One region of the Thermoanaerobacterium thermosaccharolyticum DSM 571 genome, then DNA from elsewhere that is predicted to be linked to it. Evidence: riboswitches for the same ligand, from Rfam matches in the RefSeq annotation. Region 1 holds a riboswitch; each other region holds the start of a gene.
The links. Region 1 has a riboswitch for cyclic di-AMP ahead of TTHE_RS01630 (NAD/NADP octopine/nopaline dehydrogenase family protein). Riboswitches for the same ligand answer to the same signal wherever they lie in the genome.
Positions count from the first base shown of each region.

Region 2: linked by a shared signal. The riboswitch ahead of TTHE_RS05490 (C40 family peptidase) and the one ahead of TTHE_RS01630 (NAD/NADP octopine/nopaline dehydrogenase family protein) in region 1 are both predicted to bind cyclic di-AMP.
Region 3: linked by a shared signal. The riboswitch ahead of TTHE_RS03550 (C40 family peptidase) and the one ahead of TTHE_RS01630 (NAD/NADP octopine/nopaline dehydrogenase family protein) in region 1 are both predicted to bind cyclic di-AMP.
Region 4: linked by a shared signal. The riboswitch ahead of TTHE_RS04415 (TrkH family potassium uptake protein) and the one ahead of TTHE_RS01630 (NAD/NADP octopine/nopaline dehydrogenase family protein) in region 1 are both predicted to bind cyclic di-AMP.

Region 1 covers NC_014410.1:319,124-324,699, reverse strand. Annotated here, with positions in the region: gene TTHE_RS01640 (N-acetylmuramoyl-L-alanine amidase family protein) at 1-386, opposite strand, end outside; gene TTHE_RS01635 (cobalamin B12-binding domain-containing protein) at 527-2,179, opposite strand; gene TTHE_RS01630 (NAD/NADP octopine/nopaline dehydrogenase family protein) at 2,176-3,276, opposite strand; cyclic di-AMP (ydaO/yuaA leader) riboswitch at 3,388-3,513, opposite strand; gene TTHE_RS01625 (SEC-C domain-containing protein) at 3,692-4,984, shown strand; gene TTHE_RS01620 (hypothetical protein) at 5,098-5,451, opposite strand; gene TTHE_RS01615 (hypothetical protein) at 5,399-5,576, opposite strand, start outside.
Region 2 covers NC_014410.1:1,128,870-1,137,728, forward strand. Annotated here, with positions in the region: gene polA (DNA polymerase I) at 1-2,187, shown strand, start outside; gene coaE (dephospho-CoA kinase) at 2,235-2,831, shown strand; gene TTHE_RS05465 (lytic transglycosylase domain-containing protein) at 2,851-3,405, shown strand; gene TTHE_RS05470 (DUF441 domain-containing protein) at 3,434-3,883, shown strand; gene TTHE_RS05475 (nicotinate phosphoribosyltransferase) at 3,899-4,933, shown strand; tRNA gene TTHE_RS05480 (tRNA-Leu) at 5,073-5,157, shown strand; gene TTHE_RS05485 (AEC family transporter) at 5,220-5,843, opposite strand; gene TTHE_RS14570 (AEC family transporter) at 5,854-6,138, opposite strand; cyclic di-AMP (ydaO/yuaA leader) riboswitch at 6,327-6,458, shown strand; gene TTHE_RS05490 (C40 family peptidase) at 6,464-7,162, shown strand; gene typA (translational GTPase TypA) at 7,326-8,859, shown strand, end outside.
Region 3 covers NC_014410.1:719,799-728,657, forward strand. Annotated here, with positions in the region: gene TTHE_RS03520 (polysaccharide deacetylase family protein) at 1-375, opposite strand, end outside; gene TTHE_RS03525 (FAD:protein FMN transferase) at 534-1,583, shown strand; gene TTHE_RS03530 (NusG domain II-containing protein) at 1,570-1,938, shown strand; gene TTHE_RS03535 (peptidoglycan D,D-transpeptidase FtsI family protein) at 1,964-3,625, opposite strand; gene TTHE_RS03540 (ATP-dependent DNA ligase) at 3,693-4,616, opposite strand; gene ku (non-homologous end joining protein Ku) at 4,621-5,430, opposite strand; cyclic di-AMP (ydaO/yuaA leader) riboswitch at 5,583-5,700, shown strand; gene TTHE_RS03550 (C40 family peptidase) at 5,707-6,387, shown strand; gene TTHE_RS03555 (sigma-70 family RNA polymerase sigma factor) at 6,673-7,239, shown strand; gene TTHE_RS03560 (PaaI family thioesterase) at 7,265-7,687, shown strand; gene TTHE_RS03565 (cysteine hydrolase family protein) at 7,779-8,525, shown strand; gene TTHE_RS03570 (acyltransferase family protein) at 8,765-8,859, shown strand, end outside.
Region 4 covers NC_014410.1:893,457-902,315, reverse strand. Annotated here, with positions in the region: gene atpA (F0F1 ATP synthase subunit alpha) at 1-553, opposite strand, end outside; gene atpH (ATP synthase F1 subunit delta) at 587-1,120, opposite strand; gene atpF (F0F1 ATP synthase subunit B) at 1,108-1,596, opposite strand; gene atpE (ATP synthase F0 subunit C) at 1,619-1,843, opposite strand; gene TTHE_RS04425 (F0F1 ATP synthase subunit A) at 1,929-2,585, opposite strand; gene TTHE_RS04420 (potassium channel family protein) at 2,713-3,366, opposite strand; gene TTHE_RS04415 (TrkH family potassium uptake protein) at 3,378-4,763, opposite strand; cyclic di-AMP (ydaO/yuaA leader) riboswitch at 4,894-5,022, opposite strand; gene yihA (ribosome biogenesis GTP-binding protein YihA/YsxC) at 5,143-5,745, opposite strand; gene lon (endopeptidase La) at 5,702-8,071, opposite strand; gene TTHE_RS04400 (sigma 54-interacting transcriptional regulator) at 8,139-8,859, opposite strand, start outside.

The DNA.
Region 1 (5,576 bases):
AAAACGTAAAAGTTAGCGGTCTTTACACCTCTGTCTACTGTATTTAAATTTGTCACTATAGCTTGCTGTATACTTTTAGCTAATTTTCCTCCAGAAATACTTCCAGGATATGAATAAGTTTCTGTTCCTTTTGCAGTAGAATCTTTAAAACTGTTACAATGGATTGATATAAAATAATCTGCTTTGTTTTTATTGGCAATGTCACACCTCTCGCTAAGTCCCAATGTAATATCTTTATCTCTTGTCAAGATTATATCTACATTATTTGCCTCTAAGATGTCTCTCAATTTAAGAGATACACTTAAGTTTATATCCTTTTCAAAAAATCCATTTCCAACAGCACCGCTATCAAGCCCTCCGTGTCCGGGATCTACAACAATCAGCAATTAAAACCCTCCTTTCACTTTAAATATTTACTTCTTCTATAATATGTTTTTGGATAAAAAAATTTATATATTGATTGCATAAAAAAATCGGATATACACTTTTGGTATATTCCGATCTATATGTTTTATAAATTTTAGTTTTACGCCACAATTATCATCTTTTGATAGTTTTGAATTATATTAAAGACTCTCTCTTCTTCCTCTATCACTCTATTATTTTCGTAGTCAAATGCGTAGCATGCTCCATTTATAACTTTCGTCTGCAGTGCACCACTTGCACTTTTATTCCCTTTAAGATGCGGCGCGTCCAATATGCCTAATTTTATCGCTAACGATAAGGTATGAGGATCTGACAGCGGATCGCTGCACAATGTATTAAGCTCTCTTATACCATTAAGTATCACTTTTGCATCGTTTATAAGTTCCTCTTTCCTCTTTAAAACATCTAAATCTTGAGTAAAATCGAACATGCCAGATAAGGTATTTTTTATTACAGCTTTTACAATCTTTACACTTTCTATTATATCATCTGGCGTTGCAGCATGATGGGCTTCACAAAAACCTACAACATGATATATATGAGGTTTTATAGCCATGGAGAGATATGCACTTGAAGCAAGTTGCCCTTTCGCCTCAAAAAGATCCTGCGGCATGCTTGCAAGCCCTGCCCTAGCCTGTCTAAACACTCTAAAGTTATCGTCCTGAAGGCTTTCAACAAGCTCTATAGATGCCAACATCTTAGCAAGATCCATTTTAGGCGATGTAGCTGGTGGAACATTAAACATAAACTGTGCTATATAGTTTTTAACACCCATTTTTTTAGCATTATATGCTGCAAGATAGCTTGCCGCCACATAAATGGCATCATGTGCATCCCTAAGTCCCCAGTGATGTGCTTCATTGACTTCTACAGGTATATTTCTGTCGGCATGCCACTTCATCAGCTTTTGGTTCTCTCTTATAGATTCTTCAACCTGTCTAGGTCCCCTGCTATCTAATACATTGTACCAGCAAAGGGGTATAGCAGCCCATGCATTGTTTATCGTATCCTTTAGCATTTTAGCCATTTTAAAAACGTCATTTGTCCCACTGTAGCATCTAAGCAATGGATAATTTCCACGCCTTGATTCATCGTAAAGTTTTTTAAATTCTTCTTCTGACCTTATTGGCACACCTCCTGCACCATCAAGTGCAGTATTATACTTTTTATCAAAAAAGTGCTCCTGTGTATTTTGATCAGGTGCTATTGATATCACATCGAGAACTTTTTCTGACGCAATCTTTTTTATGCCGGCAAGTGTATCCTTGTACGACGGCAGGCCAAAGTGATGTCTTATTACAGGATAAGGATAATTTCTTTCAATTCTATCAACTATATCCTGCCCATACTCCACTTCATCGGCTAAGACTTTTTGTCCTTTCAAATACGAAATTGTAAATTCATCACCTGAAGTTCCGTCAAAAACTTCCTCAAAAATACCTGATTCTTTGGCAACTATGCAATTTGGTTCCGTACCGCCAAATATCCATCTAATGCCATTAAGATTGTATTCTTTTATCCTGCTTTTAAGAACATCTAATATGGATTTAAGTGAATCAGGAGTCAATCTATAACTTATTCCAACTATGTCAGGTTTTCTTAACCGTATAATTTCTACAAGTTTATCAATTGGCGTTGCAGGGCCTAAAAACTGAATATCAAATCCTTCGCTCTCTGCAAGCCGTAAAAATTTATAAACGCCAGCAACGTGAACGTCATTCTCAATCGAAGCAGCTATAATTAATCTTTTCATGCGACAGTGCTCTCCTCCTTTACACCTTCTACTATTTCTTTTATTTCTGCTGCACTTTTGCCATCCAATCCTAGCTTTACTACCGTCCGCCCTATCTTCCAGTAATTTTTTTCATGCATACATGATGCCAAATGAATTATAGAATCAATAGTATGTGTCGAAACCCCTAACTGCCTTCCAATTGAAGAAATTGGGACTAAGCTCATGGGAACATCTTCAAAAATGTACCTGCAGTCTAGTGTCCTTGGTGCTAGTAATCCTTTGTATGCATCTGTATTTTGGATTGCCTCATATAAATTATCTGAAACAACACCATACGTATCTTTTAACCAATCTAACGCTGTAATTGCATTTACGCCCAATGCATGTGCTACTGCAACCCTTTCTCTATCCATTCTTTCCAATATCTTTGCAACTGATGGAGATATACCTTCCAAATAATATTGAAAGCTTCCCTCTGTAGTCTCTATTCGTGCAGAATTTAATAGTATAGGTGCCGGATGAAAAATAGAACCTATATTATTTAAACTTGTCTCTAAAACATTTTCAGCTGGAACTATCTGTGTATAAGCCAATTTCAGCAAATCAACGACGTAATTTGTCTTCCATGATGGTATAGATGCTAATGATACGACATCTTTTATTCTAAAAATTTTCCCTCTGCCATCATTCGATCTACAAGCATATATAAATGTATCTGTCTCGCTTATGACTACATTTAAATCACTTCTGGCCCTTATAATATTGTAAAACTCAATTGCTCCAAAAGTTCTTCCAGGATTTAAAACAATTATTTGCCCACTTTTTAGATATGGAAGCATTTCATATGCAACATCACTATGACCCGATGCTGGAATAGTTACCATGATTATATCTGTATCTCTTATTGCATCTTCTATGCTATCAGTAATCATATTTAGTTTAGCAAATCCGCTGACTGCCCCTTCAAGATATATGCCCCCATTATTTAAGATAGGAATCAATTTTTCGCGAGTTCTGTTGTAAAGATTAACCGTAAATCCCATTAGTGAAAGGTGTGCTGCCATTGCCTGACCGCCGTTACCAGCTCCAATGACAGAAAATGATGGTAAGTTCATCCATAAAGCCTCCTTCTATTTTTGGGTATTAAAAAAGCCATAGAGAAAATCTACAGCTTGAACCCGGTTCTAATAGAAGGCAACAACAAAACCGAATCTATCCATGCTATTTCCTCCTCTTTCAACGCTTACGAGGTTAGCTGACGGGTTAGGGTTGAAAGATAACCCTTCCATATTAAATGGATTCACCCCTGAAATTGGTTTTCCCGCTTCTTACGAATTCAGCGTTATAGCATATTATTAAACTAATTACATTATACCATATCAAAATCTCATTTGCAAATATATTAAAAAAATGTAAATTTTGTAACAAAACTGTGTCTATAAAATATGCAACTCTTTAAAAAGAGGAATTGAAATTTATAAGATATTTGTTTAAAATTAAACTAGTCTAAAAAATGGGAGGATATTAAACATGAAAATATTTGACATTAGCAGAAATGATGATTGTATCTGTGGTAGCGGGAAAAAATATAAAAAGTGTTGTATGAATAACATCGAAGAAATAAAAAAAACTTTGACAAATTCCTTGTCTAATGAGGTTAATCTTTTTTCAGATGATGTTGAGTTTATTAAAATCGTAAGTATACTTTATGGAGCAAATCTATCTGAAAAGAATAAATCTTTTAAAGCTGATAAAATTGTCAAATTGATTTTAGAGACATTCGAAACAGAAGACAATTATACAAATGATGATTACATACAATTTCTTAGAAAAATGACCAGAAATATAGCTGAAGATAAAAGATTAAAAAAAGTAAGAGTACCTGGCGACCTTTTAAAGGATATTGAAATAGGAAATGAATTAGATGTAGATAATCTCTTAAAAGAGATTGTAGAAGAAAATTTAGTTGAAGAAATTCTTTTAAGTATTGCTTTTGAGTTGCAAAATTTTAATTTTAATGAAAAAGAAATAAAGGATCTTTTTCTTTTAATACGGATATCTATATTAGATGAATATAATACATTAGTAAAAGTGGCAATAGGAGCTACTATGATTGAGATAGCTAAGGCTCTGGAAGAAATACACGCTATAAATGGTACTAAGACTATGGATAAAATCTATGACATAGCTTCGAAGTATCCATCATTCAATGAATATCTAAGCAGTAAAATGTTTGATACTATTACAAATGATTTGGCTTATGTTTTAGATGAGCGCATAGATATTCCTTTTTTCATAGTATATCTGTTTTTGCTTAAATTCTATCATAGAATTTTATCATCATTTTTATTTGACTTTAAGACACCCACTGAATTTTACGATTCATTATTTGATGAGGTATTACAAAACTTACTTTATAAAGAGCTAATTATTTATGAAAAAGCTTTAAAGACTATCCTCACGAGCTTAGAATTAAAATCTGAAAGTATAAATGACGAGAAGGTAAAAATGTCTTTTGAAAATGTTCTGTCACTTTTAAGTCTGCCTATTAATCATTGGAATATGGAAATATTTGAACAAATAATGAAAGTAAATATTTTAAGAACTTTGAATAATTTGCCTGCAAAAGTAGAGGGCATAGACAAAGAAGTAAAATTACAAGACTTAATTTCGGATGAAATCTTAGATGAATACATAGTTTACTTAAAGAAAAATGGTTTAGAACAAATAGTGGATCTATTTAAAAAAATTTACGGTGATTTAAAAAATACGATGAGTAAAATAAGCAGTGATATTCTGGCCAACTTAGATATAAAATTTTAGCGCTTCAACTCATTTGTATTAAAAAATATAATGAAAGTATATTAATCATGACCATCTGTTTTACAGGTGGTCATGATTTTAATTAATTTAATAATGATTTTCATTTTTTATTTTTACATGAACTTTTTCACATATGCCTCTATTCTTTCATCATCCCAATTGGTCGTTTCTTTTAATCCTTTCTTAATGACTTCTAAATATTCTTCTGATGGAGCTTGTTTTTTATCTCTCCAGCGTCCAGTTATCGTTTTAATTTCAATTCCATCTTTTTCAACAAGTTCTAAAATAAGGTTATACCAACCGCCTTCTTGTCTTTGGATTTCATAAAACTGCTCTTCTGTTATCTTCCACAGTCTAATGACTGAATAGTACTCGGGATTTTCTTCTTTCTCGTCAAATAAGAAAGCTACACCTTTATTTTCCCATCGTGGAGAACATCTTGCAAAATAAAGCCTGTAAAGGAACATATATCCAGCCCATATCTATTGGTTCTGTTTTATCTCTGCATCCTCTATATTCTTTGCCTCTATATTCTCCACCTTTTATGTATATAAGAAACCTTTCTCTTAGCAAATTTGACCCATACGCACCA
Region 2 (8,859 bases), 810 kb from region 1:
GTATCAGATGGTGTAAAAGTGAAGATATGCAAAAAAGGCATAACTCAGATGGAAGAATACGATGAAAGGGCAGTCGTTGAGAGGTATGAGGTTACTCCACGCCAGTTTATTGATTTGAAGGGCCTTATGGGAGATAAATCTGACAATATCCCTGGCGTGCCTAATATAGGAGAAAAGACAGCGATAAAACTTATTAAAGAATTTGGCTCTATTGAGAATGTCCTTATGAATACTGATAAATTAAAAGGGAAAATAAGAGAAAATATTGAAAATAATACAGAAATGGCTATGTTAAGCAAAAAACTTGCTACTATAGAGAGAAATGTTCCAATTGAAATAGATTTAAGCGAATACCAGTTGAGGGATTATGATAGAGAAAAATTAATAGATTTATTTGAGAAGTTGGAGTTTACCAGTTTAATTAATGACCTAAAAAAAGATGCTGATGATATTAGAGAAGTCAAAGAGTGGCCTGTAAGAGACTTTAAATATATAAGAGAGCTGCTAAAGAGAGAAGATACACTATCATTTTATCCATTAATACTTGAAGGCGAAGTAAAAGCTGTATCATTTGCCACTGATGATGAATCATTTTTTGTTGAAGTAGATGACTATGAAGTGTTTAAATTATTGGATAATGAGAAGCTTACGCTTATAGGTCATGATATAAAAGACTTTTTTGTTAATCTTTCATACCATGGCATAGAGCTGAATTGTAAATTTTACGATACCGCAATAATGACTTATCTGCTAAATCCTTCAGAATCCAATTACGATATAGGGCGTGTCTTAAAGAAGTATTTAAAAGAGGACATACCTAATATTGAGGATATGCTGGGAAAAGGTAAAAGCAAAAAGAGTTATGATGACATAGATAAGAAGCTTTTAATTGATTATCTGTGTGCTACTGCATCAAAATTATCTAAATTAAAAGATAAGCTAATGTCCTTTATAAAAGAAATGGAAATGGAAGAGCTTCTTGATAATGTTGAGCTTCCACTGGTAGAAGTGTTAAAATCTATGGAGGTATATGGATTTACATTAGATAAAGATGTATTAAAAGATTTATCCAAAGAAATAGGCGAAAAGACAGATAAAATAATAAAAGACATATATGACGCTGCGGGATATGAATTTAATATTAATTCTACCAAACAGTTATCAGAGTTTTTGTTTGATAAATTGAATTTGCCTCCAATAAAAAAGACTAAAACAGGATATTCCACTGATATGGAAGTTCTTGTGGAGCTTATACCGTACAATGAGATAGTTGGCGAGATAATCGAATATAGACAGCTTATGAAGCTGAAATCAACATATATAGATGGCTTCATGCCAATAATGGACAAGGATGACAAAGTTCATTCCACGTTTAAGCAGACAGTTGCGGCAACGGGTAGAATCAGCTCTACAGAGCCTAATTTGCAAAATATACCAGTAAGAGATGAATTTGGCAGAAGAATAAGGAAAGCTTTTATATCCAGCTTTCAGGGAGGATATATTGTATCTGCTGATTATTCACAGATAGAGTTGAGAGTTCTTGCACATCTTTCAGAGGATATAAAGCTTATTGAGTCATTTTTAAACAATGAAGACATACATTTAAGGACAGCGTCAGAAGTGTTTAAAATTGCTCCTGAAGAAGTTACAGGTGAAATGAGAAGGCGTGCGAAAGCTGTAAATTTCGGAATCGTGTATGGTATAAGCGATTATGGTCTCTCTAGAGATTTAAAGATCTCTCGTAAAGAGGCAAAAGAATATATAGACAATTATTTTGATAGGTACAAAGGAGTTAAAAATTACATTGATTCGGTAGTCAAATTTGCCAGAGAAAATGGATATGTGACGACAATTTTGAATAGAAGAAGGTATATACCGGAGATTAATTCAAAGAATTATAATCAAAGGTCATTTGGCGAGAGAATGGCGATGAATACGCCTATTCAGGGAAGCGCGGCAGACATAATAAAAATGTCAATGGTGAAAGTATACAATGAATTAAAGTCAAGATCATTAAAATCGAAGCTAATACTGCAGATCCATGACGAGCTTATTGTTGATACTTTTCCCGATGAAGTTGAAATCGTCAAAAACTTATTAAAGACCATAATGGAAAATGTCATAAAGCTAAGAGTCCCTTTGGTTGTAGATATTGGCTATGGTAAAAATTGGTACGATGCAAAATAAAAGTGTCTGATAGACACTTTTAAATTATATAGACAGGAGGTGCTATGATGGAGGTTATAGGATTGACGGGTGGAATTGCGTCTGGGAAAAGCACCGTATCATCGATACTTAGAAGTCTTGGGGCATTTATAATTGACGCAGATGTTGTTTCAAGAGAGATTATGATTAAAGGTACTAAAACATATAATATATTAGTTAATGAGTTTGGAAAAGAAATTTTAAGAAAAGATGGAGAAATAGACAGAAAAAAGCTTGGTAACCTTGTGTTTGCTGATAAGCAGAAATTAAATAGACTAAATGAAATAACACATCCGGAAATAATAAGGAGGATAAAAGAAATAATAGAAGAAGAAAGAAAAAATGGTAAAGAGAAAGCTATTATTTTAGATGCGGCTCTTCTCATTGAAATGCGGCTTTTTAATATGGTAGATGAAGTATGGCTTGTAGTAGTAGACAAAAAAACTCAGATAAGAAGGCTTATGAAAAGAGATAATTTGAATTACAATGATGCTTTGAACCGTATTAAAAGCCAGATGTCTATAGAAGACAAAATGAAGTATGCTGACTTTATAATTAATAATTGCAAGGACTTTAATGCTATAAAAAAGCAGGTTGAATTATTGTGGGGACGATTTTCAAAATAGAACATCTGGAGGTATTATATTGAAATTTAAAAAAGTCACAGTAATTATTGTAATAATATTTACCATTTTGACAGTTTATGGCGTTAAAACCAACTGGTTTCTGAAACAGCTATATCCTAAAAAATTCAGCCAGCAGGTATACTTTTATTCAAATCAATATGGCGTTGATCCTTATTTGGTTTTTGCTATGATAAAGGCAGAGAGCAATTTTAATCCTGACATTGTTTCCAGTAAAGGTGCTATAGGCCTTATGCAGGTCATTCCTGAGACAGGAATTTGGGTAGCGAATTACATAGGTATAAAAAATTTTAATGTAAATATGCTGTATAATCCCGATTATAACATAAATATAGGGACGTGGTATCTTAAATATCTTTTAAAACAATTTAATAACAATATCACTTTAGCAGTTGCAGCATATAATGGTGGAAGCGGTAATGTTTCAAATTGGTTGAAGGATAAAAGGTATTCAGAAAATGGTAGCAATTTAAAAAAGGTACCTTTTACAGAGACGGATAAATACATCAAAAAGGTGACTAAATACTACAAGATTTACAAGAGCTTGTATAAATAATTTGAAATGGAATTGTGAGGGGGGTTATATGGATTTTGGTGTTGCGCTTCTTTCTATCATGTTATTTTTCAGCATTGTAGGGAAAAATAACAATGTTGCAGCTGCTATTTCAATGCTTTTGCTTATTAAGCTTATGAATCTAGAAATAATTAATCAATATATATCGAAAAATGGGATAAATCTTGGTATAATAATATTGACAATGGGAGCTCTATCTCCGCTTGCGTTGAATAAGGTATCATTAAGCGATTTTATAAATGCCTCGAAAAGCATTGAAGGCCTTATTACAATTATCGCTGGAATAATTGTAGCTGTATTGGCATCTATAGGTCTTGATACGATGAAGGTAGACACAAATGGTGTCGTTGGTGTTTTGCTAGGCACAGTAATTGGAGTAAGCTTTTTTAAAGGTGCACCGATAGGTCCAATGATAGCTCTCGGCATAACAACTATAATACTTAAGATATTTCGATTATAGAGAGGGAGAATACATATGAAAATGATAAAGTATCTTGAAGATCTTAGGGAAGTTAAGGTGAGTGAAAATAGGGAATTTTTTTCTGCAACACATGAAGAAATAAAGAATGGCGCCACGACAGATGTATATTTTTTAAGAACTCAGGATATTTTAAAACACTTAGGAATCGATGGGAAAGTCGTTACAGCAGAGATATTTGCACGAAAAAATGGAATTTTTGCAGGCTTGCCAGAAGTAAAAAGTGTTTTGAAAGATAAAAATATTGAAGTATGGTCTATAGATGAAGGAGAAACATTTGAACCTAAGGAAACAATCATGAGAATCATTGGACCTTACAATGAATTTGGGACATATGAGACCGTCATATTAGGGATACTTGCAAGCTCTTGTGGGTGGGCAACTGCAGCAAGAGAGTTAAAAGAAGCTATTCCAGATAAACCGCTCCTTTGCTTTGGCGCAAGACACGTACATCCAGCGGTAGCACCTGTTATGGAAAGAGCTGCACTTATAGGTGGGGCAGATGATGCAAGCTGCATACTAGGAGCAAAACTTGCTGGAAAAGAACCGAAAGGGACCGTCCCACATGCAGCATTTCTGATTGCCGGTGATACACTGCCTATAGCAAAAGCATACAGTGAAATAACGCCTGATGATGAGAAAATAACTATCTTAGTTGATACATTTAAGGATGAGATAGAGGAATCATTAAGAGTTGCTGAATATCTTGGTGATAGGTTATACGGAATAAGGTTAGACACACCGTCAGAAAGGGGAGGCGTTACAGCCAGCCTCGTTTATGAACTAAGACAGAGGCTTAATCAAAAAGGATACAATAACGTCAAAATTATTGTGTCTGGCGGGCTTACACCTGAAAGAATAAAAGAACTTGCATTAAGTGGTGCAGATGCATTTGGCGTTGGAAGCTATATATCAGACGCTTCACCAATAGATATGACTATGGATATTAAAGAGGTAGAAGGAGAACCTATTGCTAAAAGAGGCAGAATTCCTGGAAGAATAGAAAATAAAAAATTAAAGAGAATAATATAATCAAGCAAGAAACTTCTTCTTGCTTGATTTAATATAATTTATTTTTTGCCGTAATATAAGTTTATGTAGTCGTATAAAAAAGTATTGACACAAATTAAAAAACATTATATAATGACTATTGTGTTAGCGATGAAGACGCGCGGGGGTGGCGGAATAGGCAGACGCGTACGTTTGAGGGGCGTATGGAGTTATCCGTGCGGGTTCAAGTCCCGCCCTCCGCACCAAAATATGAAAAAGAAATATTTTACATAAAAAATAAGCCATTAAGGCTTTTTTTTTATGTTTATTACCACTTTAGCATTATAAGTGACATAAATATAATAGTTATAATAGTTGTAGATGTTATAAATATGGACGCAAGTTTTACGTTTAAATTTCTCTCATCTGAATATATTACTGCTACTAGTGCTGTTGGCATTATTGAGCCTAGCATTATGGCTTTAATTGTCATTGAAGTTGTGCTGAAGAAAAGTGGCAGTGTAATAAACAATATTATACCAGGTATGTACTTTATAATAAGGCCTTTTACAAGTGATACTATTTCGTCTTTATCTAGATTAAAATCAAGGAAGTATCCGATTACGAAAAGGGCTAAGGTAGTATTTGGCAGTGAAATTTGTTCTACAAGATTAACGATCAAGCCGGGAAATTTGAATCCAGCTATATTCAAAATAAACGAAATAATGTATGTATCAAATGGAATGAAGTACAAGATTTTTTTGAAAACTTTTTTTATATCCAATTTATCATTTTCTGAAAATGCATATGCTATAATATAAGCAATCCCAAAGACGTTAAATGAGTTACCCATGTCAAACATAGCAATGTGTAAAAGTCCATTATTTCCATATATCTGTTGAATAAAAGGAAATGCAAAAAGGCCGATGTTATACCCACATAGTGAAATCATAAGCGTGCCTTTAGTTTCTCTTTTTAAGTTTGTTTTTTTTAAAAATTAAAAATCCCATTAGAAAAGTAATAATGCCTAGGATAAATCCAAAAAATGTTAAAACAAATAAATTGGTGTTTACTTTTGTAGTAAAAAAGACTTTTGCAATGCTGGCAGGTAGAGTTATATATATGATAAAGTTATTTAATACCTTTCCAGTCTCACTCGGTAAAAATTTCATCTTCTTTACTGCATAGCCTAAAAAAATTACTATAATGCTTATTGATATTTTTTGAAGTATGATTATCTGACTCATCTGGATCCCCTTTCTGTGTTGTTAAATAAAATTATACTATATTATAACGATTATTTACATAGATTGTAACAAATTTATTAAATTATTATAAAATATATTAAGGAAATATTAAAAAAATCTTAAAAAATTATTATGAAAACATTGACTTTAGTAATAATGTTTGATAAAATAAAAGAAACTTGTACATATTAGCAATCTTGCCGAATCCTATTTAGGTACGGAGGATTTTTCATGTTTTGGGGTTAATCTGCTATAAGCAGTAGGGATACCTTCTTATTCCGCACCCGTCAACTAACTCCGGAGGCAAAAAGGAAGGAGATTAGCTATGAATAGTCGATTAAGTAAATTAGTTTTTGGTGTATCCGTTTTCGGAATGACACTTGTAGGTTCTTCAATGTTGACGCATGTTTACGCAGACAATCTTGGAACTGGCATTGTGATTGGAAATAGTGTAAATATCAGAAGTGGTGGCAGTTTATCATCAAAAGTAATAACTCAATTAAATTGGAATGACGTTGTCACTGTACTTGGACAGGAAAATGGCTGGTACAATATAAAATTATCTAATGGAACTGTTGGATGGATATATGGGCAATACCTTTCTTTAAGATCATCATCTAGCACAGTGTCTAGAGGGGATGTTGATAGAAGCGTTGTTTTAAGGCTGATAGACTTTGGTAAGAAGTTTTTAGGGACTAAATATGTCTATGGTGGTGAATCACCTTCTGGATTCGATTGTTCTGGATTTACGCAATATGTTTTTAAAAGTGTTGGCGTAAATTTGCCAAGAATGGCCGATGATCAAGCGACGGTTGGCACATATGTAGACAGAGGAAATTTACAGCCTGGTGATTTGGTGTTTTTTAAGACATTAGGTAGCAGCATAATAAATCATGCTGGGATATACATAGGAAATGGAGAATTTATGCATGCCTCATCAGGTGCAGGAAAGGTCATGATCAGTTCACTTAAAGATGACTATTACAGCACTCACTATGCGACAGCCAGAAGAGTCATACAATAAACTAAAGTTTTGTTTAAAGATTGAGAAAAGACACGTTGATGTGTCTTTTTTTAGTGGAATATTTGCGAATTTCTACGCAATCATTTTATTGACTATTGAAGTTTATTAATATATTATTATATATTGTATAAAATTTGCATTTATGTGGAAGGAGATAACCTAAATGGGGTTTGTAAGAGATGATATAAGGAACGTAGCTATAATAGCACATGTAGATCATGGCAAAACTACATTAGTAGACGGCATGCTAAAGCAGAGCGGCATCTTTAGGCAAAATGAAAAAGTTGAAGAGAGAGTAATGGACTCAAATGAGCTTGAAAGAGAAAGAGGAATTACTATTCTTTCAAAAAATACTGCCATTAGGTACAATGGTGTAAAGATAAATATAGTTGATACGCCTGGGCATGCAGATTTTGGCGGTGAGGTAGAACGGGTACTAAAAATGGTTGACGGTGTATTATTACTTGTAGATGCTTTTGAAGGACCAATGCCTCAGACCAGATTTGTATTGAGCAAAGCTTTAGAGCTTAATTTAAAGCCTATTGTAGTTGTAAATAAAATCGATAGGCCAGATGCTAGACCTGAAGAGGTAATTGACGAAGTGCTTGATTTATTTATAGAGCTTGGTGCCGATGATGATCAAATTGATTTTCCTGTTGTATACGCATCTGCTAGGGAAGGGGTTGCTAAGTTAAATTTGAAAGATGAGTCAGTGGATTTGCGCCCACTTTTTGATACAATTTTAAAGGAAATTCCGGCACCAGAAGGCAATATAGATGACCCACTGCAACTTATTGTTACGACACTTGATTATGACGATTATATTGGAAGAATCGCTATTGGAAAAGTTGTAAGAGGCAAAATCGTATCAGGTGAAAATGTCGCCATATGTAAAAGAGATGGATCTGTACAAAATGTAAAACTGAGTAATTTATACCAATATGAAGGCTTAAAAAGGGTTCAAGTTGAGGATGCCTTGCTGGGTGATATAGTGGCTGTATCAGGTATAAGCGATATAGAAATAGGTGAAACTATAGCGGATCCTGAAAAACCTGAGCCGGTTGATTTTGTCGAAATAGAAGAACCTACAATTTCAATGACTTTTGGAGTAAATACTAGTCCCTTTGCAGGAAGAGAAGGCAAGTATGTTACATCTAGACACCTTAGAGAAAGGCTATTTAGAGAGCTTGAAACAAATGTTGCATTAAGGGTTGAAGAAACTGAAACGACAGAAGCATTTAAGGTATCTGGACGTGGTGAGCTACATCTATCCATTTTGATAGAAACCATGAGAAGAGAAGGTTATGAGCTGCAAGTATCTAAACCTACTGTTATTATAAAAGAGATAAATGGCGTCAAGCATGAGCCTATAGAGCTTGTGACGATTGATATACCTGAGGACTTTATGGGAGTAGTTATGGAGAAGATGGGCTCTAGAAAAGGGGAGCTTATGGACATGCATACATTAAAACCAGGCACATTAAGGCTTAAATTTAAAATACCAACAAGAGGCCTCATAGGGTATCGCTCTGAATTTCTTACAGATACAAAAGGAAATGGGATAATGACGTCTGTCATATATGATTATGAACCATATAAAGGTGATATACCCACAAGGTCTAGAGGTTCTCTAGTGGCTTTTGAAGCTGGTACAACAACGACGTATGGACTTTACAATGCGCAGGAAAGAGGAACTC
Region 3 (8,859 bases), 400 kb from region 1:
AATAATCTCAATCGATTTTAATAATTCCTTATAAGTAGCAATAGGTCCTAAAAACCAGTTTATATGGTGCTTATAGCCGTGTATGCCGATTTCATGACCTTTATTTACGATTTCCCTTGCTAGCTCAGGATATTTTTCAACTTTATCTGCCAATAAAAAAAAGCATGCTTTAACATTGTATTTATCAAGAATTGATAGGAGTACAGGCGTGTATTCTGGATCTGGCCCATCATCGAATGTAATTACTATCCAGGGTACTTTCTTTTTTCTGCTGTTATAGATAACATTGTAATGGAATATACGACCAAGCATTGTAGGAAGCAATGCTACCAATACTAAATAAAGTATATAAATCTTTATCATGAATTTTATCATTTCGTCTACTTCCCCCTCACAATAAAATTATATACGTAAAAAGTGAATCTTACAAGTTGATAGTGACATCTATTGTTTCACTTGAATAGATTGTTAAAAAAAATTATAATAAAATAGGAGTTTCGTAAATTGATACACTGAGAGGATTGTATAATTATATGAAACAAATTGTTAAAAGAATCATTGCAATTTTAATGGTAGTTTTTATATCTCTATCTTTGACTGCCTGTGGAAACAATAATCAGCAGTATACACGCACCGATTTTATGATGGATACGGTCATGCAGGTTACAGCATATGGGAAAAATGCTAAAAAAGCAGTTGATGAGTCGATGGAAAAATTGAAAGAAATTGATAACCGCATGAGCAGTCAAAAGTCCGGCAGCGATGTAGAAAAGATAAATAAAAATGCAGGTAAAAAGTATGTTAAGGTAAATTCAGATACGTTTTATGTGATAAAGACGGCTTTAAAATACGGCAAGATAAGCGGAGGCAATTTTGATATAACTATTGCTCCATTGGCAAATTTGTGGGGAATTGGCACAAATCATGCTCGCGTGCCTTCAGAAAGCCAAATTAAGGAAGCTATGAAATATATAAATTACAGGGATGTCTTGCTAAACGCTAAAGACTATGAAGTTAAACTAAAAAAACAAGGTATGGCTATTGACTTAGGAGGAATTGCTAAAGGATACGCTGCTGATGAAATAGAAAATATTATGAAGAAAAATGGGATTAAGCATGCACTTATAAATCTTGGCGGCAGCAGTGTTTACATGTATGGTTCCAAGCCTGATGGTTCAAATTGGAATATAGGCATACAGGATCCTTTTGGAGATAAAGGAAAATATTTTGCAATTGTTTCCGGCAAAGACATGCTGATTGATACTTCAGGTAATTATGAAAGGTATTTTATTCAAAACGGGAAAAGATACCATCATATATTAAATCCTTTTACAGGGTATCCTGCAGAAAGTGGTGTTGTTAGTACGACAATAGTGTCTACAAATATAAAGTCAATTGATGCTGATGCATTGTCTACAATTACGTTTATTTTAGGTGTTGAGAAAGGAATGAAATTAATAGAAAGCATGCCTGGGGTTGATGCCATTTTTGTCACACCTGATTATAAGGTCTATGCAACATCAGGATTGAAGGGAAAGTTAAAGATAACGGATTCGAGGTTTAAACTGTATGAAAATAGGTGATAAAATCTTAATAGGCGTGTTGCTGGTTATTTCTCTAATATCAGGATATTTTACCTATTATAAAGCCTTTAATAAAACAGGCACTGACGTTGTCATTGAAGTGAATGGTTCTAAATATCAAGAATTGCCTTTAAATGTTGACAAGACGGTTACTATACACAATGGCAAACACATAAATGTTGTAGAAATTAAAAATGGAAAAGTCAGAATGAAGGAGTCTGATTGCCCAGATCAGATATGCGTTAAAACAGGTTGGATAGAAAAAGAAGGCCAGCAAATAGTATGCCTTCCAAATAGAGTAGTGGTAAGAGTTGCAGGAGGCAAAAAAGGAGAAGTAGATGACGTTGTATATTAAATAGCCGCACATTTTCAATGCACGGCTATTTTTTTATCATCAGATATCTTAGTGTGTTTGAGAGTATGTCTTTTACGACAGGTGCTGCAATTTCTCCACCCATGTGGCCATTTTTAGTAGGATTTCTTATGACTACTAAAACTGCTACTTGAGGGTCGTCTACAGGTGCAAATGCCGCAAAAGATGCTGTGTACTTTCCCGGTGAGTAATTCTCGGTCGTACCTGACTTTCCTCCGACAGAAAAGCCTGGTATTTGACATGCTGTTCCTGTTCCTTCATCAACGACTTTTTTAAGTAGCTCTTTCATTGTATTTGACGTATCCTGCGATATAACCTGCCTTATGACTTGAGGCTTAAATTCTTTTATGACTTCATCTCCTGATTTTATCTCTTTCACTATATTTGGCTTCATCAAGTATCCACCGTTGATTACTGCTGAAAAGGCATCTATCATCTGCAGCGGTGTTACCGCGATGCCTTGTCCAAAAGACATAGAGGCTAGATCTACGGGGTGAACGTTTTTTTCTGGTATTATCATGCCTGATGCTTCGCCTGGAAGCTGTATTCCAGTTAGGCTTCCAAATCCAAAGGCGTTTATGTACTTGTACAATGTATTTAATTTAAGCCTTTCTACGATTATCTTCATGAATACTGTATCGCTAGACATTGCCACTGCTTGTGAAAAATCGATATTTCCTAATTTTGTCCAGCTATTTATTCTGTGACCTGACACAATGTAGTATCCAGGATCGTAAAACTGTTCATTTGGTGTGACTAAAGATTCTTCAAGGGCCGCAGAGGCTGTAACGACTTTAAATACTGAGCCTGGTTCGTACAGATAAGACACAGCCGGATTTGACCATGTGTCAAGAGAGCTGACCTTATTTGGCTCATTTGGATTAAAGTCAGGTATATTGGCCATGGCTAAGATATCGCCTGTTTTTGGATTCATCACTATGGCTGTGATGCCATTGGCTGGGCTGTATGTTTCATAAGCTTTTTCAATGGCAGTTTCAGCGTATCCTTGAATTACAGAATCTACAGTAAGGACCAAATCATCTCCTTTTTCAGGTTTGTATAATTTTTCAGGAAGTCCTATGACGTGACCAACTTCATCAGTATTTGCTATCTCTAGACCAGGGATGCCTTTTAGATACTTGTCAAATGAATATTCAAGTCCATAAAGTCCATTTCCGTCAGTTCCTGTAAATCCAAGCGTCTGCGATAATAGATTGTCGTCTGGATAGCTTCTAATACTTGTATCTTCAGTATAAATACCTACAAGATTCAGCTTTTTGATTTTATTTATATTGTCCAGTGGAACATTTTTTTTAAGTACAGTCCACTCCGAGTTTTTATTGTTTAGAAGCTTATACAGTGAATCTTTTTTCATTCCCAATAAACTGTACAACTGATTTGCAATTTTATCTGGATGCTTTATATTCTTTGGTGCAGCATATACATCACCGCCGCTGACATTAGTGGCCAGGATATTTCCATTCGCATCGTAAATAATTCCTCTTTGTGGCTTTAATACTATCTTAGATGTTGTCTGATTTTTGACGGCCAGTGAATATTTTGGGGCCATGACAATTTGTAGCCATATTAATCGCGCTACAAGACATGCGATTAAAAATAAAAATGTAATTAGTACGAGCAAAATGCGCTTTTTATTTATTGATGCCAATTGAAAGTATCCCCCTTGTACGTTTATAATTTTATTTTAAATCAATATAGTGCATATTTCAATTAGTTTACATGAATCTGCATTCGGTAGGTTTCACATCTAAGGCAAATTCTAAGAAAGATGGTGCTCTCATTTTGAAATTCTCTGACCACTCCATAAATTTAACTTTACATACAATTAGTGGCATAATCCACTGGACGTTGTTAATGCCAAGACCGTAAAATTCAGGGTTGACCTTCAGATCATTGGCGACATCTAAAAACGATGATAATTCTTTTTGCGATATTCCAGATTCTACATTACCAATGTGTATAAGTTTGTCTTCCTCGTTGTAAAGGCCTAAAACTAACGCAGTTTTGTCTATCCTATAACCTAATATTACAGCATTTAGTACTATGTGGTGTTTGAATTTTTGCCACAGACTACTTCTTTTTCCTAAGTAATATTTTGAGTCTGCTTTTTTGGCCATAACACCTTCCAGTCGTTTTTTATCAGTTTCTTCAAATAAAGTCTTACCATGTTCAAATATAAAGTCTGATATTCGCATTATGCTGCATTCATTTACAAATTTATTTAACATTTGCTTTCGCTCAATTAACGGCCGATTCAAAAGCTCTTTTCCATCAACATAAAGTATATCCCAAGTAATAAATATGGCAGGATAAGACTTGCTCATAAAATCTATTTTTAGTTTGTTTTGCTGGTGTTTGCGCATCATTATGCTTCTATAACTTGGCTTATTGTCTTTTAAGACTATTAATTCACCATCAAGTATTGCTTCATTAGCCCTGATAAATTTGTTTAGCTTCATGAGTTCTGGAAATTGATGACTTACATCCACAAGTCTTCTATCCTGCAGTCTCGTTGTAGATGAAAGGAATGCCAGAGTCCTTGAACCATCCCATTTTATCTCATACAGCCAATCTGGGTCATCAAATACTTGGCCTGATACTGCCAGCATAGGTGGAATTTTTTCATCCATCATGGACATAAACTTAAGCACCCTTTTTCTTTTTAGCTTTTTTTGGTGTATTTTCGCTCTTTACCGATTCTATGCTGGCTTTTAATGCGCTTACAAGATCAAGGACATTTTCTTCCTTTGGCGATTCAGGTATTTCAATTTTTCTATCTTGAATTTTCGACTCGATTATTTCGATCAGGGCTTTTCTGTAGTTGTCATCGTATTTTTCAGGAGAAAAATCAGATGTCAGAGTATCCACAAGCTTTATAGCCATCTTTACCTCATTTTCGTGCAGATCTACATTGCGAATTGGTGGAAGTTCATTTGTACTTCTTATTTCGTCAGGGAAGTGCATTGTTTCTAATACCATGTAGTTGTCATTGTATACTCTTATGCAGGCCAAATCTTGCTTTGATCTGATTACTACACGTGCAACTGCCACACGGTTTAGCTTTTTCATTGAGTCCCTTAAAAGGACGTAGGGCTTTGCACCTATTTCATCCGGAGCAATGTAGTATGTTTTATCGAAATAGATTGGATCGATCTTATTTAAATCTGTAAAATCAAGAATATCTATCGTTTTAACTGTGGACTTAGGAATTCTCTCTAAATCTTCTTCATCGATAATGACAAATTTTCCTGGTTCATATTCATAACCTCGGACTATTTCTTCGTCTGACACTTGCCTATTGCAGACAGGACAGATTTTTTCGTATTTGATAGGAGATTTACAGTCTTTATGAAGCTGCCTAAAATGCACTGAATTGTCTTCTGTAGCTGCATAGAGCTTTATTGGTATGCTAACTAAACCAAAGCTTATGGCACCTTTCCACATTGAACGCATGTTTTAACACCTCATTTTTGATACTTCAATAATTATTATATCCATGTACAATTTTATACTACAGGTAAAATATGGTATGCAATTGACATCGATTAATTTTGCCTGTATAATATTAAGTAATTATTAAAAATATAAATTTTTTATTAAATTTATTAAAAAAAATGCCTAATCGAAAGAACGGGGGATATTTTTGGGGTGAATCCGCTTTTGCGGTAGGGTTGCTCTTTACCGAACCCGTCAACTAACCTCGTAGGCATAAAGAGAGGATGGAATCAATTGAATCACAAAAAGTTAGTTGCATCAGTAGTTTTGTCAATAACACTTATGCAAGCACCAAGTGCGTTTGCAATGGAACTGTTAAAGTATGGTTCAAGAGGACAAGCAGTGGTTAGTTTGCAGCAAACGCTGAATCGACTTGGTTATAACACAGGTGGTATTGATGGTATTTTTGGCAGTGCTACGAGAAATGCTGTGATAGCACTGCAGAAAAAATTTGGTCTATCACCAGATGGGATAGTCGGACCTGCAACAGAGGCTGTTCTAAACAGGACTGTTGTGAGTGGAGTTTCATCTAGAGGTGCTTATGTTCGTACATCAAATCTCAGTATTGTTAGCATTGCAGGAAGGTATCTAGGGACACCGTACGTTTACGGTGGTACGACTCCTGCTGGCTTTGACTGTTCTGGCTTTGTCCAATACGTATATAAGCAGGCAGGAAAAAGCATCGGCAGGACTACATACGATCAGTATGCTGGTGGAAGGCCTGTCAGCTTATCGGATTTACAGCCAGGTGATATAATGTTTTTCTCTACATCAGGCAATGGTCCTACGCATGAAGGTATATACATAGGAAACAATCGCTTGATACATATGAGCGATTCTTCAAAGAAGGCAGCATATGATGATTTTAGCGGGTGGTTTAGGACTTACTATATAGGTGCAAGGAGATATTATTAAGAAAGAGTATATTGCTAAAGCAAAAGAACACGTATATGTTAATTAGCTTCAACATATACGTGTTCTTTTTGTTTTTAAAATTTTATTTATGGAAGATTCATTGAGTCAGAGTTCAATTATTCATATTTTAATCACAATATCGTAATTTTCACAATAAACTTTTGCAATATCATATATAGACTTTTCAAAAGCCGAAGTTAGAAAAACACATGTTCGTATAATATAATTAAAGCACAGTGCGGCACTGAAAGGGACCGGTCCTCACTATTTGGTGAGGTGTAGACAATGATAAGCTACAATGAGCTGTGCTTTAAGGCGAAAAGCGGTGATGAAAAGTCCACAGTCGAAATCTTAGACAAATTTAATCCTCTTTTGATATCACTTGCTAAAAAATTTCCTTATGACGATTTTAATGACATGCTTCAAGATGGAAGAGAAGTTTTAATCTTAGCAATAAAGGAGTTCGATGAAAAGAAAGGAAAAGAATTCATCGGTTATGCCAATATGCGGCTTAAATTTTACTTCATGGGTATGCATAGAAAGAAGAAACCTAATCTGTCCTTAAATTCTAGTGCTGGTGATGATGAAGATGAAATAATAGACTTGATCGAAAGCGATGGACTATCACCTGAAGAGGAATTTTTTAAATGCGTTTCAATAAAAAATTTGAAAGATGCATTAAATAGCCTGACGGAAAAGCAGAAAAGGATAATATCATTGTACTTCTTTAGAGGAAAATCATTAGTAGAAATCGCAAATGAGATTGGAATAGGCTATCAAAGTGCAGTAAAGTTAAAAAACCGAGCTATAGAGAGATTAAGATTTGCGATAAAAAATGATATAATTATGTAAAAAGACATGAAAGGATGGTAAAAGTTTGGAAGTAAGGAATAATGGTATAAACGAAGATTTATTCAAAAAAATAATTGAATCAAATAAGAATGCACAATATCATAATCTAATTGGAATGGATATAGTTGAGCTAGATAGCGGTAAAGTTACAATGGAAATGATGATTTCTGAAAAACATTTGAATATTTTTAGAATCGCACATGGCGGAGTGCTGTTTTCGCTTATGGATACGGCAATGGGAATTGCAGCAAAGACGATGGGGAGAAATATGGTTACTCTTGAAATGAATATAAACTACATAAAATCTGTTAAAGCTGGAGATAAGATTAAGGCATTTGGAAAGATAATTCATTTAGGGAAATCAACTGCCGTTGCTGTATGTGATGCTTACAACCAAGATGGTAAACTTGTAGCGTCAGCAAGGGAGACATTTTATGGTCTAAATTAAAGGGGCTTTAAGGCTAAAGTCTCTTTTTTTGGTATATAATTTGATATAAAATTAATATATATATTTAACTAAATGGAAGGAGGTTCCTTAAATGAATTTTGATAGTTTTTTGTACAATACAAGACCTTTTTTAAATTATTTGTTTGACTTTTACAGCAACCTGGATGATATGAAGCTTAGTACAGTTATAAATGATGCGGGAAATGTTGACAATGTATCATTGATCGTGGTAGACATGGTAAATGGTTTTTGCAAAAGTGGTTCACTATCAAGCCCCAGAATTGGAGGCATAATAGAACCTATAAAGAATTTGATAAATGCGTCTTACAGAATGGGCATAAAAAATATACTGTTTATAAATGATGCCCATATTAAAGATGCAGCGGAATTTGCCGATTATCCAGAGCACTGTGTAAAAGGAACTGATGAAAGCTCTATCGTTGAAGAACTTTTAGAGATAATAAAAGGGCAGCCACAGATATATGAAAAAAATTCATTAAATGTGTTTTTTGGTGGAGAATTTGATGATGGGAACTCGTTTTTAAAAAAGATAGTCATCATGCTTAAAGAAGGAAAGTCTACTTTTATCATTGTTGGCAACTGCACAGATTTATGTGTATATCAGACGGCTATGTCTATAAAGATGATAGCAAATGCAAATAATCTTAGTGCGAATATTGTTATACCGGAAAATTGTGTTGAGACTTATGATATAAGCGTAAAAACAGCAGAAAGGCTTAAAATAATTCCACATGATGGTGATATGATACATACGATGTTTTTATATCATATGAAGCTTAATGGCATAAACATCGTCAAAGAGTTGATGGAAGAATAATATACAAATTGATATAGAATTTTATGTTAAGAGCTCTTTTAAACGTATAAAGAGCTCTTTTTATTAATAAATATTTATGAGATATTTATATTTTATTTATATGTTGTAATGTTTTTGTAATAATGATAATATATAATGGATTTAAAGAAAAAAGGGCAGTTATGAGGCATATTGAAGAATTTTGTAATATTTTGCATTTTATTCAAAAATATAACATCAGATTTTAGGAGGGGATCTCGATGCCAAAGCCTTTAAACAGCAATGTGAGATATATGGCAGGGCTTGATGGCCTTCGTGCAATAGCCGTGCTTGCTGTCATAGGGTATCATCTCAA
Region 4 (8,859 bases), 580 kb from region 1:
TTATTATTGTATCAACTGCAATAGCAGTTTTTCCTGTCTGCCTATCTCCAATTATTAGCTCTCTCTGCCCTCTACCAATTGGAATCATAGCATCTATTGCCAAGATTCCAGTCTGTAGTGGTGTATCAACAGGCTTTCTTTTTATAATAGGTGGAGCTGGATATTCTACAGGCCTTGTTCCATCGCTTTTTACAGGTCCTTTACCGTCTAGAGGTTGACCTAGTGGATTTACAACTCTGCCTAAAAGACCATATCCTACAGGTACTTCAACTACTTTTCCGGTACGTTTTACAGTAGTACCTTCTTTAATTGCTTCAGGATCGCCAAGAACTATCACGCCTACGCTATCTTCTTCTAGGTTCATAACCATCCCGTAGACGCCATTTTCAAATTCAACCATTTCGCCATATATAGCTTCATCAAGTCCATATATCTTGGCAATTCCATCACCAGCAGTTATTACATGTCCTACATCCTCTGTCTTAATGGTAAAATCAAAGTTCTTTATTTTATTTTCCAGAATAGATGTTATTTCTTCAGGTTTTATATCCATATATTCACCTTCTATTTTATAGAGTACTTTTTATCAACTTGCAGTTACAAGATTCTTGAGAAGTGTATCAAGTTTTCCTTTTATAGATCCATCAATAACTTTATTCCCTATTAATATCTTAAGCCCACCAAGTATAGACTCGTCCACAGTTGAGTTTATATAAACTTTCTTATTAAAATTTGATTCCAGTCTATTTTTGATTCTTTCAAGTGTATCAGAGTTCAATGGATGTGCTGAAATTAGAATTGCATTTATGATTCCTTTGTAGTCCATGTACAATTTGTTGTACTCATTAAATATCTCATCGAAAATTGATTCTCTGTGCTTTGATATTATCAATTTTAAAAAGTTGATTACTTCTCTGTCATAACCTTCTAAAATCGCATCGACAAAGTTCATTTTTTGTTTTAAATAGATTCCTCTATTTGTAATAATTTTGTATATTTGCTTATTTTTCAACATATTTAAAATGCCTTTAAGTTCGTCATAATACTTTTCGATATTGCCGTTTTCTTTGGCTGCGTTAAAAAGAGCACGTGCATATTTTTTCGCTATTACTTGTTCCAAGATGCACCTGCCTCCTTAACCACCTCATTGATTATTTCATCATCATCAACGTTAATATTGCCAATGGCTTTCGAAGCAGCTTCTATTATAAGATGTGACAAGTTAACTCTTAAATCGTGCATTGCTTTAATCTTCTCTGTCTCTGCTTCCTCTTTTGCCCTTTCTATTATGGCTTTCGCTTCTGTATTTGCCTCTTCTATTATCTTTTCTGCCTTTTCTTTAGCATATTTTTCTGCTCTATCGATGATAGCTTTGCCCTCATCGTCTGCTTTTTTTAATATTTCTTCATACTGTGCTTTTAAATCATTAGCTTCATGAACTTTCCTATCTGCTTCCTCCAATGAATTCCTGATCTTTTGTGACCTTTCTTCCATAAATTTTGTCACTGGTTTAAATAGAAACTTTCTCAATATCAAGTACAAAACAACAAGATTTATGATGGTAAAAATAAAAGTATACGGATTTATAAGGCTCAAATTATTACCTTCTTTCGTATCATTATGCTTTCATGAAAAATATTATCAAAAAAGCAACTAATAACCCATATATAGCAGTTGCTTCAGATAAAGCGCCACCTAGAAGTAAAAGTTGCATTATACTACCTCTTGCCTCCGGCTGCCTTGATACAGCTTCAACCGCCTTTCCTGTAGCTATACCTATACCAATTCCTGCACCAATACCAGTTATAGCTGCAATTCCTGCTCCTATTGCCAATAAATTCATTTCTCATCTCTCCTTTTATTTTTTTATTTATATTTTACACATAAATCTTTCTAATATCAATTTTTTATTATAAATTAACTTGCTTTCATTCTACAGCTTCTTCAATATAAAGCATTGTCAAAAACACAAATACTACCATCTGAAGTGCACCATCAAACAAATCGAAGTAAATGCTGAATATGGCTGGAACGACTATTGGTGCTACTTTACTTATTAAATCCATTATTATAAATGCTGCAGTAATATTGCCAAATAACCTGGCTGCCAATGACAACGGTCTTGTGAACATATCAAGTACTTTCATGGGAAAATTAATAGGCATCGGTTCAAAAAATGATTTTGCATATCCTTTTATACCCCTCGCCTTAACAGATGCAATTATGACTACTATGATAGACATAATAGCCAGTGCTGATGTGGCACTTAAATCTTTCGTTGGAGGTGTTAATCCAAATAAATCGATAGTATTTGCCAATATTAAATACAAAGCCACTGTTCCAAGATAAGGTGCAAATGATGACCAATACTCACCAAGGGCATCTTTAGTAAATGAATTTAAGCCATCTACTATAGTTTCAACAAAATTCTGCACACCTGTAGGAACAAGTTTCCAGCCTCTTGTAACGATAAGTGATGCTATAGTAAGTATGATCATTATTATCCACGTTACTACAACTGTTGTCGTCACAGGAATACCGCCTAAAATAGGGATTGTAAATACTACCGACTGTCCTATCTCCACTCGTATCACCCCTTTCTCTCATTGATAACTACAATTATAATACTTCAGAATGTAAATTTCAAATATTGTTTTCATAATTTGAAAACTTCATTATTTTGACAATTATCTATCTCTTCCGTCTTCCATTTTAATTGTGATTCAACTTATTTATATCGTCTGTTGACGCAATCACAACCAAATTATCGCCTTCCATTATTATATCGTCAGCAGAAGGAGTAATTTTAATATTATTTCCCCTTTTTATCGCAATAATATTTAAGCCAAACCTTTGTCTTAGTTTCAACTCATTCAAAGATTTGCCTATCCAGTCTCTAATGGCTATTATTTCAACGATGTTGTACTCTGGCGAGAGCTCTATAAAATCAAGTATATTCGATGATATGAGACTGTAAGCTAATTTTACTCCTGCTTCCTTTTCTGGAAATATGACTCTATCTGCGCCAATTTTAAGCAATACTTTTGCATGAAGTTCATTCTGCGCTTTTGCTACGACTGTTTTTACACCAAGCTCTTTTACCATAAGTGTAACCAAAAGGCTCGTTTGTATGTCTGTTCCAGTGCCTATTATTGCAACATCAAAGTTTCTTACACCTAAAGATCTTAGGACTTTTTCGTCTGTCGCATCAGCCTGTACTGCTCTAGTTACGCTATCTGAAATGTTCTGAACTAATTCTTCAGAACTATCTATTGCAAGCACATCACATCCAAGTGTATACAGCGTCTTTGCAACACTTGACCCAAATCTTCCTAAGCCTATTACTACAAATTGCTTTCCACTCACATTTTGACCTCCTAACCGATCAGTACATTGCCCTCAGGGTATTTCATCACCGCATTTGTATTTGCATGTTTGCGAACTAGCGCATATATAACTGTCAACGGCCCCACTCTTCCTGCATACATTGTCAATACTATTATTATCCTTCCAGTAATATCTAGATGCGGCGTCAAACCCATTGTGAGACCTACAGTGCCAAACGCTGATATAACTTCGTAGAAAATTGGCAGAAAGTTTGCTTTCTCAAATACTGATAAAAGTAAAACATCAAAAAGCACTATAAACATACTTATGCAAACAACTGAAAGTGCCCTATATACTTCATCTTTCGGAATTCTTTTGTCTAGTATTTCCGTATCTTCTCTGCCTTTTATTACTGACAACAGAGTCATTACGATGACTGCAAACGTTGATGTTTTTATACCACCACCTGTAGAACCAGGTGATGCACCTATAAACATCAATATGACTGTAAAGAAATTTGAAGCATCTGTCATCTTTGCAATATCAATGGTGTTAAATCCAGCAGTCCTAGGCGTTATAGATGCGAATAATGATGATAGTACTTTCCCTTTAAATGAAAGGTATTTCATCGTTTCAGGATTGTCATGCTCTAATAAATAAAATATTAAAGCACCGACCACGATTAAAATTGATGTCGTTATGATTACAACTTTTGAGTGTAGAGAAAACTTTTTAAAATATCTTTTATCGATTATCTCATACTGCACTGTAAATCCTAAACCGCCAAGAACGATCAATGCCATTATCACAAAATTTACAATGAAGCTTTCAGTGTACTGCGTCAAACTTTTAAAATTACCAAAAATATCAAATCCAGCATTATTATAGGCAGATACTGAATGAAATATCCCTTTAAAAATCCCTTCCCAAAGTCCGAATTGAGGAATAAACTTAAATGATAATAACGCTGCGCCAATGCCTTCAATTACAAATGTGCTTATAAGTGCATATCTTATAAGCCTAACTATACCTTGCGGTGTCAGAGCACTCATGGCTTCCTGCATAACAAGCCTTTCTTTGAAAGTTATTTTTTTACCCATTATCATAAATAAAAGGGTTGCAAATGACATAAATCCCAGTCCGCCTATTTGTATGAGAAGCATAATAACCGTCTGACCAAACCTAGACCAATATGTTCCAGTATCAACTACTACCAAGCCTGTAACACATGTTGCTGATGTTGCTGTAAACAAAGCAGTTGTAAAATCAGTCGTGTTATTATTTCTCGAGGATATAGGGAGCATTAGGACAAATGTTCCTACTAATATTACTGCAGCAAACCCTAAGGCAAGCACCTGTATCGGCGTTATAGTGCTTAAAGTATGCTGTACTTTTTGCCTTACAGTCATTTCTTCATCTCCAAATATAATGCTCAATTATTGAAATTTATTTTCCACGATCTCATTAATAGTAGAAATGCTTTATGTTTATCCAGCATCATCTTTTTTAGCAATCATTGCAATTTCCCCCCAAAAATATAAAAAACCTGAAGTCTTCAAGTTTTTTAACTTCTCCCTTAAAAGCCTACGAGGTTAGCTGTCGGGCTAGGATTTAAGAGAACTTAACCCTATTCTTTCGAATTTCGCCCCAGTTATTGGGCCCCCCGTTTCCATTGGAATTAGGCTTATTTCATTACCTTAATTATACAACCGGTACTTTTCAATAGCAAATGTCAATCACACATCATATAACTTCATTTTTAATCAAATTAACTGATATTTAACGAATACACTGAATAATTCTCCATTATCGTCATTAATCTTCAATTCTTTTATTGTCCTCAAGAATAGAATCTAAATAGGTGTAGATATTATCTACACCTGTTTTCTTCAAAGATGAAAAAGGTACAATTTTACCTTTATCGACTTCAAGTGTCTCAGATATGACATTTAGCGACCTTTGAATTTCTTGCCTATTCAGCTTATCTGACTTTGTGGCAACAACAACATAATTTAAATTTCTATGTTTTAAATAATTCATCATTAGAACATCATCATCTGTGGGCTTATGCCTGATGTCTACAAGCATTATTGCCCCTTTGAGATATTCTGAAACATTTAAGTAAGTCTCAATATTTATTGACCACTGTTTTTTCATTTCTTTTGAAACCTCAGCATAGCCATAGCCAGGAAGATCAACTAAGTAAAATGAATTATTTACAAGGTAAAAATTAATACCTTGCGTCTTTCCCGGTTTCTGACTAACTCTTGCGAAATTTTTCCTGTTAACTATGGTATTTATAAAGGATGATTTGCCTACATTCGACCTGCCTATTACAGCAATTTGTGTTAGCCCGTCATCTGGATATTGGTTTTTATTGTATGCAGCAACTTTGAGCTCTATTGATTTGATTTTCATCTGAATTCTCACCTACTAACGATATTTTTAAGACTTCATCGATATTTGACACAAACTTGAATTCCAACTTCTTCTTGACACTTTGCGGTATCTCGTCTAAATCCCTTTTATTATCTGCTGGTGCAATTATCTTAAGTATACCGGCCCTGTGGGCAGCCAAAACTTTTTCCTTTAAGCCGCCAATAGGCAATACTTTTCCGGTCAGTGTGATTTCACCTGTCATGGCTATATCACCTCTTACCGGTACCTTTTTAATGGCTGAAACCATCGCTGTCACCATTGTTATGCCAGCAGACGGACCATCTTTTGGTATTGCGCCTTCTGGCACATGGATGTGTATGTCCAGGTTTTTGTAAAAATCTTTATTTATACCCAATGTATCAGCATTAGATCTTATATAGCTGAATCCTGCCTGTGCAGATTCTTTCATGACATCTCCTAATTGCCCTGTCAACGTAAGTTTTCCTGTCCCAGGCATAGTAGTTGCTTCAACTGTAAGCGTGTCACCGCCAACTCTAGTCCATGCAAGGCCAGTAACCATGCCTACTTTGTTTTGCAAGTTTGCTTTGTCTATCCTAAATAGTGGCTTTCCAAGGTATTTTTGCAGATTTTGTTTCCCGACTTTTATTGACTTGGCTTTATCTTCCACTATAGTTTTAATGGACTTTCTTACAACTTTTGCTATATTCTGCTCTAACGCCCTCACACCCGCTTCCCTTGTGTACTCTGATATTATGCCGATGATAGCTGAGTCTTGTATCTTTATAATTTCATCAGTTGCTCCGTGTTCTTTTAATATTTTGGGAACCAAATGTTCTTTTGCAATGTGCAATTTTTCTTCTTCCGTATATCCAGATATATATATGACTTCCATTCTGTCAAGAAGTGGAGCTGGTATTGTGTCTAATGTATTAGCTGTTGTTATAAAAAGCACCCTTGACAAATCAAATGGCAAATCAATGTAATGATCCCTGTATGTAGAGTTTTGCTCTGGATCCAAAACTTCCAGCATTGCTGATGCTGGATCACCCCTAAAATCAGAACTCATCTTGTCTATCTCATCCAAAAGAAAAACTGGATTTTTGGAACCCGCAATCTTTAATGAATTAATTATTCCACCAGGTATTGCCCCCACATATGTCCTTCTATGTCCTCTTATCTCAGCTTCATCTCTAACTCCACCTAAAGACAACCTTACAAATTTTCTATTCATTGCCCTTGCGATAGATTTTCCAAGGGATGTCTTTCCTACGCCAGGAGGACCTACAAGGCATAGAATCGGGCTTTTCATCTTTTCGTGATAACTTCTTACTGCTAAAAACTCCAAAATCCTCTCTTTTACTTTCTTTAATCCGTAGTGATCTTCATTCAAAATTTTTTCTGCTCTTTTAAGGTCAAGCACGTCTTTTGTCTCTTCATTCCACGGCAAGTCCAAAAGCCAATCTATGTACGTCCTAACAACGGATCCTTCTGCAGATCCTGGCCCCATCCTGCTTAATCTTCTCAACTCTTCTTTAGCTTTTTCTTTAACATAATCAGGCAAATCTTTTGACTCGATTTTTTCTTCATATTCATCTATTTCCTGATCTATTTCATCAGATTCTCCAAGTTCGGCTTTTATAGCTTTTAATTGCTCTCTTAAATAATACTCCCTTTGGCTTTTGTCTATCTGTTTGTGGACCCGCATATTTATTTTTTTCTCTATTTCAAGTATATCAAGCTCTTTCAATATAAACCCTAATAGCTTCTCTAATCTTTCCTTCGTATCAAAACACTCTAAAAGCTCTTGATTTTGGCTTTGATTTAAGCTTAAATGCTCTGTTATAACGTCAGCAAGCCTTCCCGGCTCTTCTACAGATACAACATTGTAAATACTGTCTAATGGTATTTTTGATGAAATACTAATATATTCCTCAAAAGCCGATGTCACGCTTCTCATCAATGCTTCCAATTCACTGTCTTTTTGTATCTCAGTATTGTCTATTTTCTCTATAACCTCGACTTCAAAAAAACTTTCAGAACTTATCAGATTCTTTAATTCAGCCCTTGATATACCTTCAACAAGAACTCTTACAACTTCGCCAGGAAGCCTCAACATCTGTTTTACTTTCGTAATCGTACCAACGCTATATATATCATCTATTGTAGGTTCATCAATATCAGCATGTTTTTGCGTAACTAAAAAGACAAGCTGATTTCTAAGCATGGCTTCTTCAATAGCCTTAACCGATTTTCCTCTTCCTACATCAAAATGTAAAACCATATACGGAAATACAGTTAAACCTCTTAATGGGACCATCGGCAGTATGTATTTCTTGTCCATAATGTCACCTCTTTTGTCTATTGGCCTATTGATAAGTATATTATACATTAAAATATTTCAATCTCAAAAACTAGAAAATCAAGCTATCTAAGTCCTCTTTTATTATTTTGCTTCTTCCATTTTTAAGAGCACTAAGTGCAACGTGCTGCAGTATTCTAACCGCATCTTCACCGCTCTTTGCTATACTGGCAATTTCATCGCACACATCATCTTCTATATAGAATAAACCTTCATCAGCAGTTTTTTTAATTAACTCTTTCAACTCACTTTTATCTTGTTTTTTAAAAGATACAATATCACAGATGCTTAACATAGCTTCAGGTACCGCCTTAATATCAATTGCATTTACTGCTAAGCAAAAATCTGCTGGCAATCCTTCTATTAAAAAACGTTTTAAATATTCTGGAGTTCCCTCTGAAATACGTATTTTACCAGACTTTACCTTTTTTTCATTTATAACATCTATTAGTTTAAAAATGACATTCTTCTTTATATTTTCTATATTATTTATATAAAGTATTCCTTTATTTGCTCGTGTAACAAGACCAATTTTTAGCCTCTGTATTTTCATTGAAACACAATCAATTTCTTCTAAACGTCCAAACAGTGTAGTATATATTAAATCATCACTGTAGTCTTTCTCTGGATAATATTCTATAAATTCCCCACTTTTAAAAAAACTGCTGCCTTCATATTGCACTTTTTTAAAACATGCTCTTAAGATGTCTTTCTTCCAGGTTCCCTCAGGACCTAGCAATACAATGTTTTTCGGCCTATCCTTTCTTAAGTTA